3 regions of the Kosakonia oryzendophytica genome follow, and region 2 is predicted to be linked to each of the others. Evidence: predicted binding sites of a transcription regulator. Region 2 holds the regulator's gene; each other region holds the start of a gene.
The links. Region 2 encodes CRP, which controls carbon source genes, mostly activating them, when cyclic AMP is high. Its sites were predicted from a motif close to ATGTGANNNNNNTCACAT; they were not measured.
Positions count from the first base shown of each region.

Region 1: garD (galactarate dehydratase) is a predicted target of CRP. The motif match lies at 1,338-1,355, and genes of this name have one in related genera.
Region 3: adhE (bifunctional acetaldehyde-CoA/alcohol dehydrogenase) is a predicted target of CRP. The motif match lies at 1,904-1,921, and genes of this name have one in related genera.

Region 1 covers NZ_CP115659.1:639,733-643,022, forward strand. The annotation lists gene garD (galactarate dehydratase) at 1-1,206, opposite strand, end outside; gene O9K67_RS03115 (MFS transporter) at 1,629-2,963, shown strand; gene garL (2-dehydro-3-deoxyglucarate aldolase) at 2,989-3,290, shown strand, end outside.
Region 2 covers NZ_CP115659.1:464,101-467,390, reverse strand. The annotation lists gene O9K67_RS02135 (phosphoribulokinase) at 1-740, shown strand, start outside; gene O9K67_RS02130 (OsmC family protein) at 790-1,194, opposite strand; gene crp (cAMP-activated global transcriptional regulator CRP) at 1,532-2,164, shown strand; gene O9K67_RS02120 (YccS/YhfK family putative transporter) at 2,213-3,290, shown strand, end outside.
Region 3 covers NZ_CP115659.1:2,347,227-2,350,516, reverse strand. The annotation lists partial or broken gene oppA (oligopeptide ABC transporter substrate-binding protein OppA) at 1-177, opposite strand, end outside; gene O9K67_RS11470 (YchE family NAAT transporter) at 1,017-1,664, opposite strand; gene adhE (bifunctional acetaldehyde-CoA/alcohol dehydrogenase) at 2,133-3,290, shown strand, end outside.

The DNA of each region.
Region 1 (3,290 bases), 180 kb from region 2:
GCCAGGAGAGAGCACTTCAGAAATGGCGCTTTTACCGGATTTGGCAATCGAGCCCAGCGCTTTTTCCACCACATTTGCCAGACCGCCTTTTTTGTTCCCCGGAGAAGGGTTGGCGCTGCGGTCGGTTTTACCCATGTCCAGGTAGTTATCGTACCAGGCCATCTCTTCCAGCAGACGTTTGCCCACTTCTTCGTTGATGGCGCGCGGTGTCAGCAGGTGGATCGCATCGCGGACTTCGGTCACTTCAGAAAACATCACGGTGCCGCCGCAACGGATCAGCAGATCAGATGCATAACCGACCGCCGGGTTTGCCGTGACACCGGAGAAAGCGTCGCTGCCGCCGCACTGCATACCGACAACCAGTTCAGAGGCCGGACAGGTTTCACGTTTACGCTGGTTGAGTTTCGCCAGGTGGCGTTCTGCAACCTGCAAAATATCGTCAATCATGGAGCGGAAGCCGACATGGTGCTCGTCCTGCAAACGCACAATGCTGGCGCTATCCACCGGAATAGACTGCACATCTTCAGTCCCTTGCAGCAGGCGTTCCGGCTGCAATTTTTCGCAACCCAGACCAATCACCATCACTTCGCCGCCGAAGTTCGGGTTCAGGGAGATGTTATGGATGGTGCGAATGGGGATCACTGCCGCAGGCGCGTTGATCGCCACGCCGCAGCCATATAAGTGATTCAGACCGACCACGCCGTCGACGTTCGGGTATTTCGGCAGCAGGTCGCGTTCGATAATCTTCACGACATAATCCACCACTCCGGCAACGCAGTGCACGCTGGTGGTCAAGCCGAGCAGGTTTTTGGTGCCGACACTGCCGTCTGCATTGCGGTAACCTTCAAAGGTGTAACCTTCCAGCGGCGGCAATGGTTCTGGCACTTTGGTGGCCAGCGGCAGTGTGTTCAGCGGTGGCGCTGTTGGCAGCTCGACCATAGACTCATCAATCCAGCTACCACGAGGAATATCACGTACGGCGTAACCAATGACTTCACCATAACGTACGATTTCGCCATGATGCGGAATATCCACGAGGGCGACTTTATGGCCTTGAGGAATATGCTCAACCAGCTCGAGACCGTCCGGAAAACGCGTACCCGCCTTTAAGCCATTGTCATTAACGATGATAGCGACATTATCGGTGTCGTGTACCTTAATATAAAACGCCCCAGGCGATTGCTGTCTAATTTCAATGTCGGACATTGTCAAGTAATCTCCAGCTAACTGTATGATGCATTACTCAAAGAAAGGAACCAATTCTTTATTCTGGAATAAATATCAGAAATAAAAATCTTGTTTGCTGAAATAAGAATGTCAGGAGTTTAAATACTAAAATGTGATCTAAATCACTTATTTCCGCGATTCCCCGTGTGGTGGGGCTGGATATTGCAAGATCTGTGCATCAGCGCCCAGGGTTATGTGCATATGCTCAAAATATTCTTTCTGTTCAATGTTAAAATTGAGCAACACACCAGTGTGTGGCGTCATAACGCTGTTTATACTGGGGGCTATAAAATCGAAGTGCCAATTATTTGATATTAAGTTTCGAGTGCTTAAATAAAATCGGATAATAAACGGAAAATATAATTATATTTTAAAAGTTAGCGGTGCCCGAGGAAATTAAAATGACTATTGAACATGCCGTCGAGACAAAACGGGGTTTACCCACCCGTTATTTAATTCTGCTGATTATATTTATCGTCACCGCAATTAACTATGCCGATCGCGCGACGCTTTCTATCGCCGGAACAGAAGTGGCGAAAGCGTTGCAGCTTGATTCTGTATCGATGGGTTACATCTTTTCCGCTTTTGGCTGGGCTTATTTGTTGATGCAGATTCCGGGTGGCTGGCTGCTCGACCGCTTCGGCTCGAAAAAGGTCTATACCTGGAGCCTGTTTTTCTGGTCGCTCTTTACCTTCCTGCAAGGTTTTGTCGACGTATTCCCGATCGCGTTGGCAGGGATCTCCATGTTTTTCATGCGTTTTATGCTGGGCTTCTCTGAAGCGCCATCCTTCCCGGCGAACGCCCGCATTGTGGCAGCCTGGTTCCCGGCAAAAGAACGCGGTACTGCTTCGGCGATTTTTAACTCCGCGCAGTACTTCTCCCTGGCACTGTTCTCGCCGCTGCTGGGCTGGCTGACATTTGCCTGGGGCTGGGAACATGTGTTTACCGTGATGGGGGCGATCGGTTTTGTGCTGACCTTCGCTTGGGTTAAGTTTGTCCACAACCCGACCGATCATCCTCGTATGACCCGCGAAGAACTGGAGTACATCGAGAAGAATGGCGCGGTTGTGGATATGGATCACAAGAAAACCGACGACAGCCAAAAAGCCGGTCCTAAAATGGATTACATCAAGCAATTGCTCTGCAACCGCATGATGCTCGGCGTGTTCTTCGGGCAATACTTCCTGAACACCATTACCTGGTTCTTCCTGACATGGTTCCCGATTTATCTGGTGCAGGAAAAGGGCATGTCGATTTTGAAGGTCGGGTTTGTGGCTTCCATTCCGGCGCTGTGCGGTTTTGCCGGTGGTGTGCTGGGCGGGTTGTTCTCCGATTATCTGATCAAACGTGGTTCCACCCTGACGGTGGCGCGTAAATTCCCTATCGTGGTCGGCATGTTACTGGCTTCAAGCATCATTCTGTGTAATTACACCGATAACACAACACTGGTAGTCGCACTGATGGCGCTCGCATTCTTTGGTAAAGGCTTCGGCGCGCTGGGCTGGCCGGTTATTTCCGACGTCGCGCCGAAAGAAATTGTTGGGCTGTGCGGCGGTGTATTCAACGTGTTCGGTAACGTAGCGTCTATCGTAACGCCGCTGGTCATCGGATACATGGTTAAGGAGTTGCATTCTTTCAACGGTGCGTTGGTGTTCGTTGGCTGTTCAGCGCTGATGATGATGGTCTGCTACCTGTTTGTGGTTGGCGACATCAAACGTATGGAACTGAAGAAATAAGCAACAACTCATTAAGGTACAAAAGATGAATAACGATATCTTCCCAAACAAATTCAAAGCCGCGCTGGCGGCGCAACAGATTCAAATCGGTTGTTGGTCTGCGCTGGGTAGTCATATCAGCACTGAAGTTCTGGGCCTGGCAGGCTTTGACTGGCTGCTTCTGGACGGCGAACACGCCCCTAACGACGTGCTCACTTTTGTACCGCAATTAATGGCCTTAAAAGGCAGCGTCAGCGCACCGGTGGTGCGTGTGCCGACTAATGATCCGGTTGTGATTAAACGCCTGCTGGACATCGGTTTCTACAACTTCTTGATCCCGTTCGTGGA
Region 2 (3,290 bases):
TTCATCGCTTTACCCGCCCGGAAATGGATATGGCGATCCGCAAAGCCCGCGATCTTGGGCGGCATATCAGCTACTTTGGCCCGGAAGCAAATGATTTTGGGCTGCTGGAGCAAACCTTTAGCGAGTATGGTCAGACCGGAAAAGGCCAGGCGCGGAAATATCTCCATACCTACGATGAAGCCGTGCCGTGGAATCAGGTGCCGGGTACGTTTACCCCCTGGCAACCCTTGCCGGAACCCACAGATGTGCTGTTTTACGAAGGGCTGCATGGCGGCGTTGTGACGCCGCAGCATGACGTGTCGCGTTATGTGGACTTGTTGGTTGGCGTGGTGCCGATTGTTAACCTGGAGTGGATCCAAAAGCTGGTGCGCGATACCAGCGAGCGCGGGCATTCTCGCGAAGCGGTGATGGACTCCGTCGTGCGTTCAATGGAAGACTATATCAACTTCATCACCCCGCAATTTTCCCGCACCCATATTAACTTCCAGCGCGTCCCGACCGTCGATACCTCAAACCCGTTTGCGGCAAAAGGCATTCCCTCGCTGGATGAGAGTTTTGTGGTGATCCATTTCCGCAATCTGGAAGGGATAGATTACCCGTGGTTATTAGCGATGCTGCAAGGTTCGTTTATTTCCCATATGGACACGCTGGTGGTGCCGGGCGGCAAGATGGGGCTGGCGATGGAGCTGATTATGACACCACTGGTGCAACGGCTGATGGAAGGGAAAAAGATCAAATAGCAGTGGTCGAATTATGCCCGGTAAGCCTGACGCTACCGGGCATCGTCCGTCAGGCTTCGATGACTTCGTAGGAATGGGTGATGTTCACCGCTTTTTCCAGCATCAACGCTACGGAGCAATACTTCTCCGCCGACAGATCCACCGCCCGGGAAACCGCCGCATCTTTCAGATCGTGGCCGGTGACAATAAAGTGCAGATTGATATGCGTAAACAGACGCGGCGCTTCTTCGCGACGTTCCGACGTCAGTTTCACTTCGCAGTCCGTCACGTTATGACGCCCTTTTTGCAGGATAGAAACCACGTCGATCGCGCTGCATCCGCCTGCGGCCATCAGCACCATTTCCATCGGGCTTGGCGCTTTGTCACCTGAGTTGCCGTCCATCAGGATTTGGTGACCCGATGCGGACTCACCGAGGAACGTTAACCCTTCCACCCATTTCACACGAGCCTGCATTTTGATTTACTCCGGAGTTGCAATTTTCTTTACAGATTACGCGCACATAACAAAAGTCGCAACGGAAGGCGACCTGCGTCATGCTGAAGCGAGACACCAGGAGACATGCGGTAAAAGCTATGCTAAAACAATCTGGATGCTACAGAGATACATTGACATTACGCATGTACGCAAAGGACATCATTGATTAGAGGCCGCAGATAACGCTGACGGTCCACTTCCGAGGATTTTGGAAGCGAAGACACGAAGTCGAATGATAGCGTGTTTAGATTGCAACCCCAGACGCAGGGTGCACATCCTGTGTCTGGAGACAGCTTATAACAGAGGATAATCGCGCATGGTGCTTGGCAAACCGCAAACAGACCCGACTCTCGAATGGTTCTTGTCTCATTGCCACATTCATAAGTACCCGTCGAAGAGCACGCTGATTCACCAGGGTGAAAAAGCGGAAACGTTGTATTACATCGTCAAAGGCTCAGTGGCAGTGCTGATCAAGGATGAGGAAGGGAAAGAGATGATTCTCTCCTACCTGAATCAGGGAGACTTTATCGGTGAACTGGGACTGTTCGAAGAAGGTCAGGAGCGCAGTGCATGGGTACGCGCTAAGACCGCATGTGAAGTGGCCGAAATCTCCTACAAAAAATTCCGTCAGTTGATCCAGGTTAACCCGGACATTCTGATGCGTCTCTCCTCGCAAATGGCGCGCCGCCTGCAGGTCACGTCGGAGAAAGTGGGTAACCTCGCCTTCCTGGACGTAACAGGTCGTATCGCACAAACACTGTTGAACCTGGCGAAACAGCCGGATGCCATGACCCACCCGGACGGCATGCAAATTAAAATTACCCGTCAGGAAATTGGTCAGATCGTCGGTTGCTCCCGTGAAACGGTGGGCCGTATTCTGAAAATGCTGGAAGATCAGAACCTGATCTCCGCCCACGGTAAAACCATCGTGGTTTACGGAACCCGTTAATCCGCAAAACGGCGCGTTGATCATCCGGCGCGCCGTTTTTGTTTCCTCATGTGGCGCAGGCTGATTTATCACCCCGAAATCAACTATGCACTGCGACAAACGCTGGTGTTATGTTTGCCCGTGGCGATTGGGTTAATCGTCGGCCATCTCCAACAGGGCCTGCTGTTTTCTCTGGTTCCTGCCTGCTGCAATATTGCCGGTCTTGATACCCCGCATAAACGCTTCTTTAAACGTCTGATTATTGGCGGTTCGCTGTTTGCCGGATGCAGTCTTGCCGTACAGCTTCTGCTGGCCGAAGCCCTGCCTCTGCCGCTGATTTTTACCGTTCTCACTTTACTGCTCGGTGTGACCGCCGAGATCAGCGCATTGCACGGGCGGCTGCTGCCTGCGTCGCTGATAGCCGCCATCTTCACGCTGAGTCTTGCGGGCAGTATGCCCGTGTGGGAGCCCCTGCTAATTTATGCACTGGGTACACTCTGGTACGGCGCGTTTAACTGGTTCTGGTTCTGGATGTGGCGCGAACAGCCGCTGCGCGAATCACTCAGCCTGCTCTACCGGCAACTGGCTGATTATTGCGAAGCCAAATACAGCTTGTTGACGCAACATGCCGATCCGGAAAAAGCCTTGCCGCCGCTACTCGCACGCCAACAAAAAGCGGTGGATATGATAAGTACGTGCTATCAGCAACTGCATATGCTGGCGGCCAATCAACACAATGATTACAAACGTCTGCTGCGCGTCTTCCAGATGGCGTTGGATTTACAGGAGCATATTTCTGTCAGCCTGCACCAGCCGGAAGAGGTGCAAAAACTGGTGGAACAGACCCATGCTGAACAGGTGATCCGCTGGAATGCACAAACCGTCTCCGCCCGCCTGCGCGTCCTGGCGGATGACATTCTCTATCATCGCTATCCGACACGTTTCACCATGGACAAGCAGGTTGGCGCGCTGGAAAAAATCGCCCGCCAGCATCCGGAAAACCCGGTCGGTCAGTTTTGCGCCTGGCACTTTAGCCGTATCGCCCGTGTGCTGCGAACCCAACGTCCGCTCTATCTGCGCGATTTAATGGCAGAAAAGCAGCGGCGCCTGCCGCTCATTCCGGCGCTCAAAAGTTATTTATCATTGA
Region 3 (3,290 bases), 1.9 Mb from region 2:
CCCTTCAATTTTATGCGGGTCCAGAGATTGCACTTCAGAGCCGTTGTTACGGACCAGCGTTTGCTTCTCCGCCAGCTGAACACCTGCCGGAACGTCAGCAGCCATTGCTGCGTTACCGGTAATTAGCGCAGTCAGAATTCCCGCTGCTACCAGACTTTTTTTTGTGATGATGGACATTGTGTTGATACTCCACTCATTATAATTACTGACATTAACGCCAGCCTGTTGTCCCCTGTTGGGGGCCTGATGAGCGCAGGAGCTTTTTGGCGCTATCAGACATCTGCTTTTTTTACTGCTGCTATCACCGACTTTTTTTATTACGGATTGCTCAAACGGCAACCTTACGTCGATTCTTTCACCCGCCTCCCCTGTCGAGGCGAGTCTTAATGCCGAAGAGAAACGTCATCCAGGACGACGGTTCTCATTTACTCTGTATATTCTGCGAATTATAAGGCTCATAAAGAGAATGGGCGGATAATATCAAATGCCTTTCGCTGCCGCCAATACAATTTGCAAATTTGTTAACCATTTCTCTTTTGCAGCAAAGCGTTAGCTGCGAAGACGTGCTCTAACAGTCTCCCTGAGAATTTTTTATCTATGATTATCAACCAGATAAATGCGCATTACAGCCATGTAACGCGTTTTGGCAGACGACGTGGTTTTTTGCACAAAAAATCAACAACTGACCACTTTTTAGCACATTCATCTGCGATAAGATTGAAAGTACTAATATCATTTCAATTATGTCACGGCAAGCCCAATAGTATTATGTGAAGAAAATAACAGATGCGTTTGCGCAGAATCTGCGCAAGGTGGATTCATAAAACTTATATTTCTTTGATAATCAATCATTTTTCTGATTAGCACAATTTATTATACTTATCGCCTTTTTGCGTATTCGTCATATCTTTTACTGATTTTGCGTTTTCCTTCACAGCCTGTTTAGCCCGACTTAATTACTGCGATGTATAAAATAATACATAACGATTGAATATCGAGTAAATAAAGGAGGTGAATCAGTTCAGCAGTCCCGGGAAAATGGATTTTATACCACCAACGATAAATTCAATTCCCAGCGCCATAAGCAGTAAACCCATAATACGGGTAATGACGTTAATGCCTGTCTGTCCCAGCAAACGCACCAACCACGGGGCAATGCGGAAAAGCCCCCATGAACACAAGGCAAATAATGCAATGGCGCCCGAGAAACCCAGCAGATATTCAATGCTGTGATAGCGCGTGCCCCATACAATCGTCGAACTGATGGCACCTGGCCCCGCCATCAGCGGCAGTGCTAACGGCACCACGCCGATGCTTTCGCGGATAGCTGTTTCTGATTGTTCCTGCTTGTTCTGTTTATCCTCCCCCAATTTCCCGCTGATCATCGACATCGCAATCGTCACGACCAGAATGCCCCCCGCGATACGGAACGAATCGATAGAGATACCGAAGATCTGCAGGATGGCGTCGCCGAGAAATAATGATGTCCACAGGATGATGGCAACTGACAGGTTGGCCGTGAGGTTGGTTTTATTTCGTGCCCCCGCCGTCTGATAACTGGTCATACTAATGAAGACAGGAATGATGCCCACCGGGTTAACCAGCGCAAACAGACCAATAAAAAACTTAAAACAGGTCGTAAAATCAAACAATGTATGAATCACTGTAGGCTCCGCAACGTCGCCAGTCTCGATGAGAGAAAGGTGTGACAAAATAATCCATGCCGAAGATACGCGTTTTCTTTATTACATTCATCAGGATTTCTGTCGAAATCAGCGGCAATACAACATGTTATTCAGTTGTGGGAATTGTGATAATCTTAGAGGACGCTCAGTCAGATGCCATTAACATTTGATACAAACGCCCAAAAATGACCTTGCTGAAAGGTGTCAGCGTCACCGAAATTTGACGTAGATCACGCTAATACTACCTAAAACCAGGTAGTCTGGTGTCACCTAAAGAAAGTAAAAAAAGCGCTGTCGCGTTGAGGCTCTTTCAGTAAATCAGTGGCATATGGTTTAGCGTTAAGTATTTGTTTTTCTGAAATTTACGCAACCTGCAGCCGGTCTGTCTATACTCTCGTACTGGACAGCTGGTTTACTAAAAGAGTTTAACATTATCAGGAGAGCATTATGGCTGTTACTAATGTCGCTGAACTTAACGCACTCGTTGAACGCGTGAAAAAAGCCCAGCGTGAATATGCCAACTTTACTCAAGAGCAAGTAGATAAAATCTTCCGTGCCGCCGCCCTGGCTGCTGCAGATGCTCGAATCCCCCTCGCTAAAATGGCCGTTGCTGAATCTGGTATGGGTATCGTCGAAGATAAAGTGATTAAAAACCACTTTGCTTCTGAGTATATCTACAACGCCTATAAAGACGAGAAAACCTGTGGCGTGCTGTCTGAAGATGACACTTTCGGCACCATTACCATTGCTGAACCTATCGGCATTATTTGCGGTATCGTCCCGACCACTAACCCAACTTCTACTGCTATCTTCAAATCGCTGATTAGCCTGAAGACTCGTAACGCCATCATCTTCTCCCCGCATCCGCGTGCAAAAGATGCGACCAACAAAGCGGCGGATATCGTCCTGCAGGCAGCTATCGCTGCTGGCGCGCCGAAAGATCTGATCGGTTGGATCGACCAGCCATCGGTAGAACTGTCTAACGCACTGATGCATCACCCTGATATCAACCTGATCCTGGCCACTGGCGGCCCGGGCATGGTGAAAGCAGCATATAGCTCCGGTAAACCAGCTATTGGTGTGGGCGCAGGCAACACGCCGGTTGTGATTGATGAAACGGCTGATATCAAACGTGCCGTTGCGTCTGTTCTGATGTCTAAAACCTTCGATAACGGTGTTATCTGTGCATCTGAACAGTCTGTCGTTGTTGTTGACTCCGTTTATGATGCTGTTCGCGAACGTTTCGCCAGCCACGGTGGCTACCTGTTGCAAGGTAAAGAACTGAAAGCGGTTCAGGACATCATTCTGAAGAATGGCGCCCTCAACGCGGCCATCGTCGGCCAGCCGGCTTATAAAATTGCTGAACTTGCCGGTTTCACCGTTCCGACCACTACCAAGATTCTGATTGGTGAAGTGAAGGTCGTTGACGAAAGCGAACCGTTCGCTCACGAAAAACTGTCACCGACGCTGGCGATGTATCGTGCGAAAGATTTCGAAGATGCTGTAGAGAAAGCGGAAAAACTGGTTGCAATGGGCGGTATCGGTCACACCTCGTGCCTGTACACCGACCAGGATAACCAACCGGATCGCGTTGCTCACTTCGGT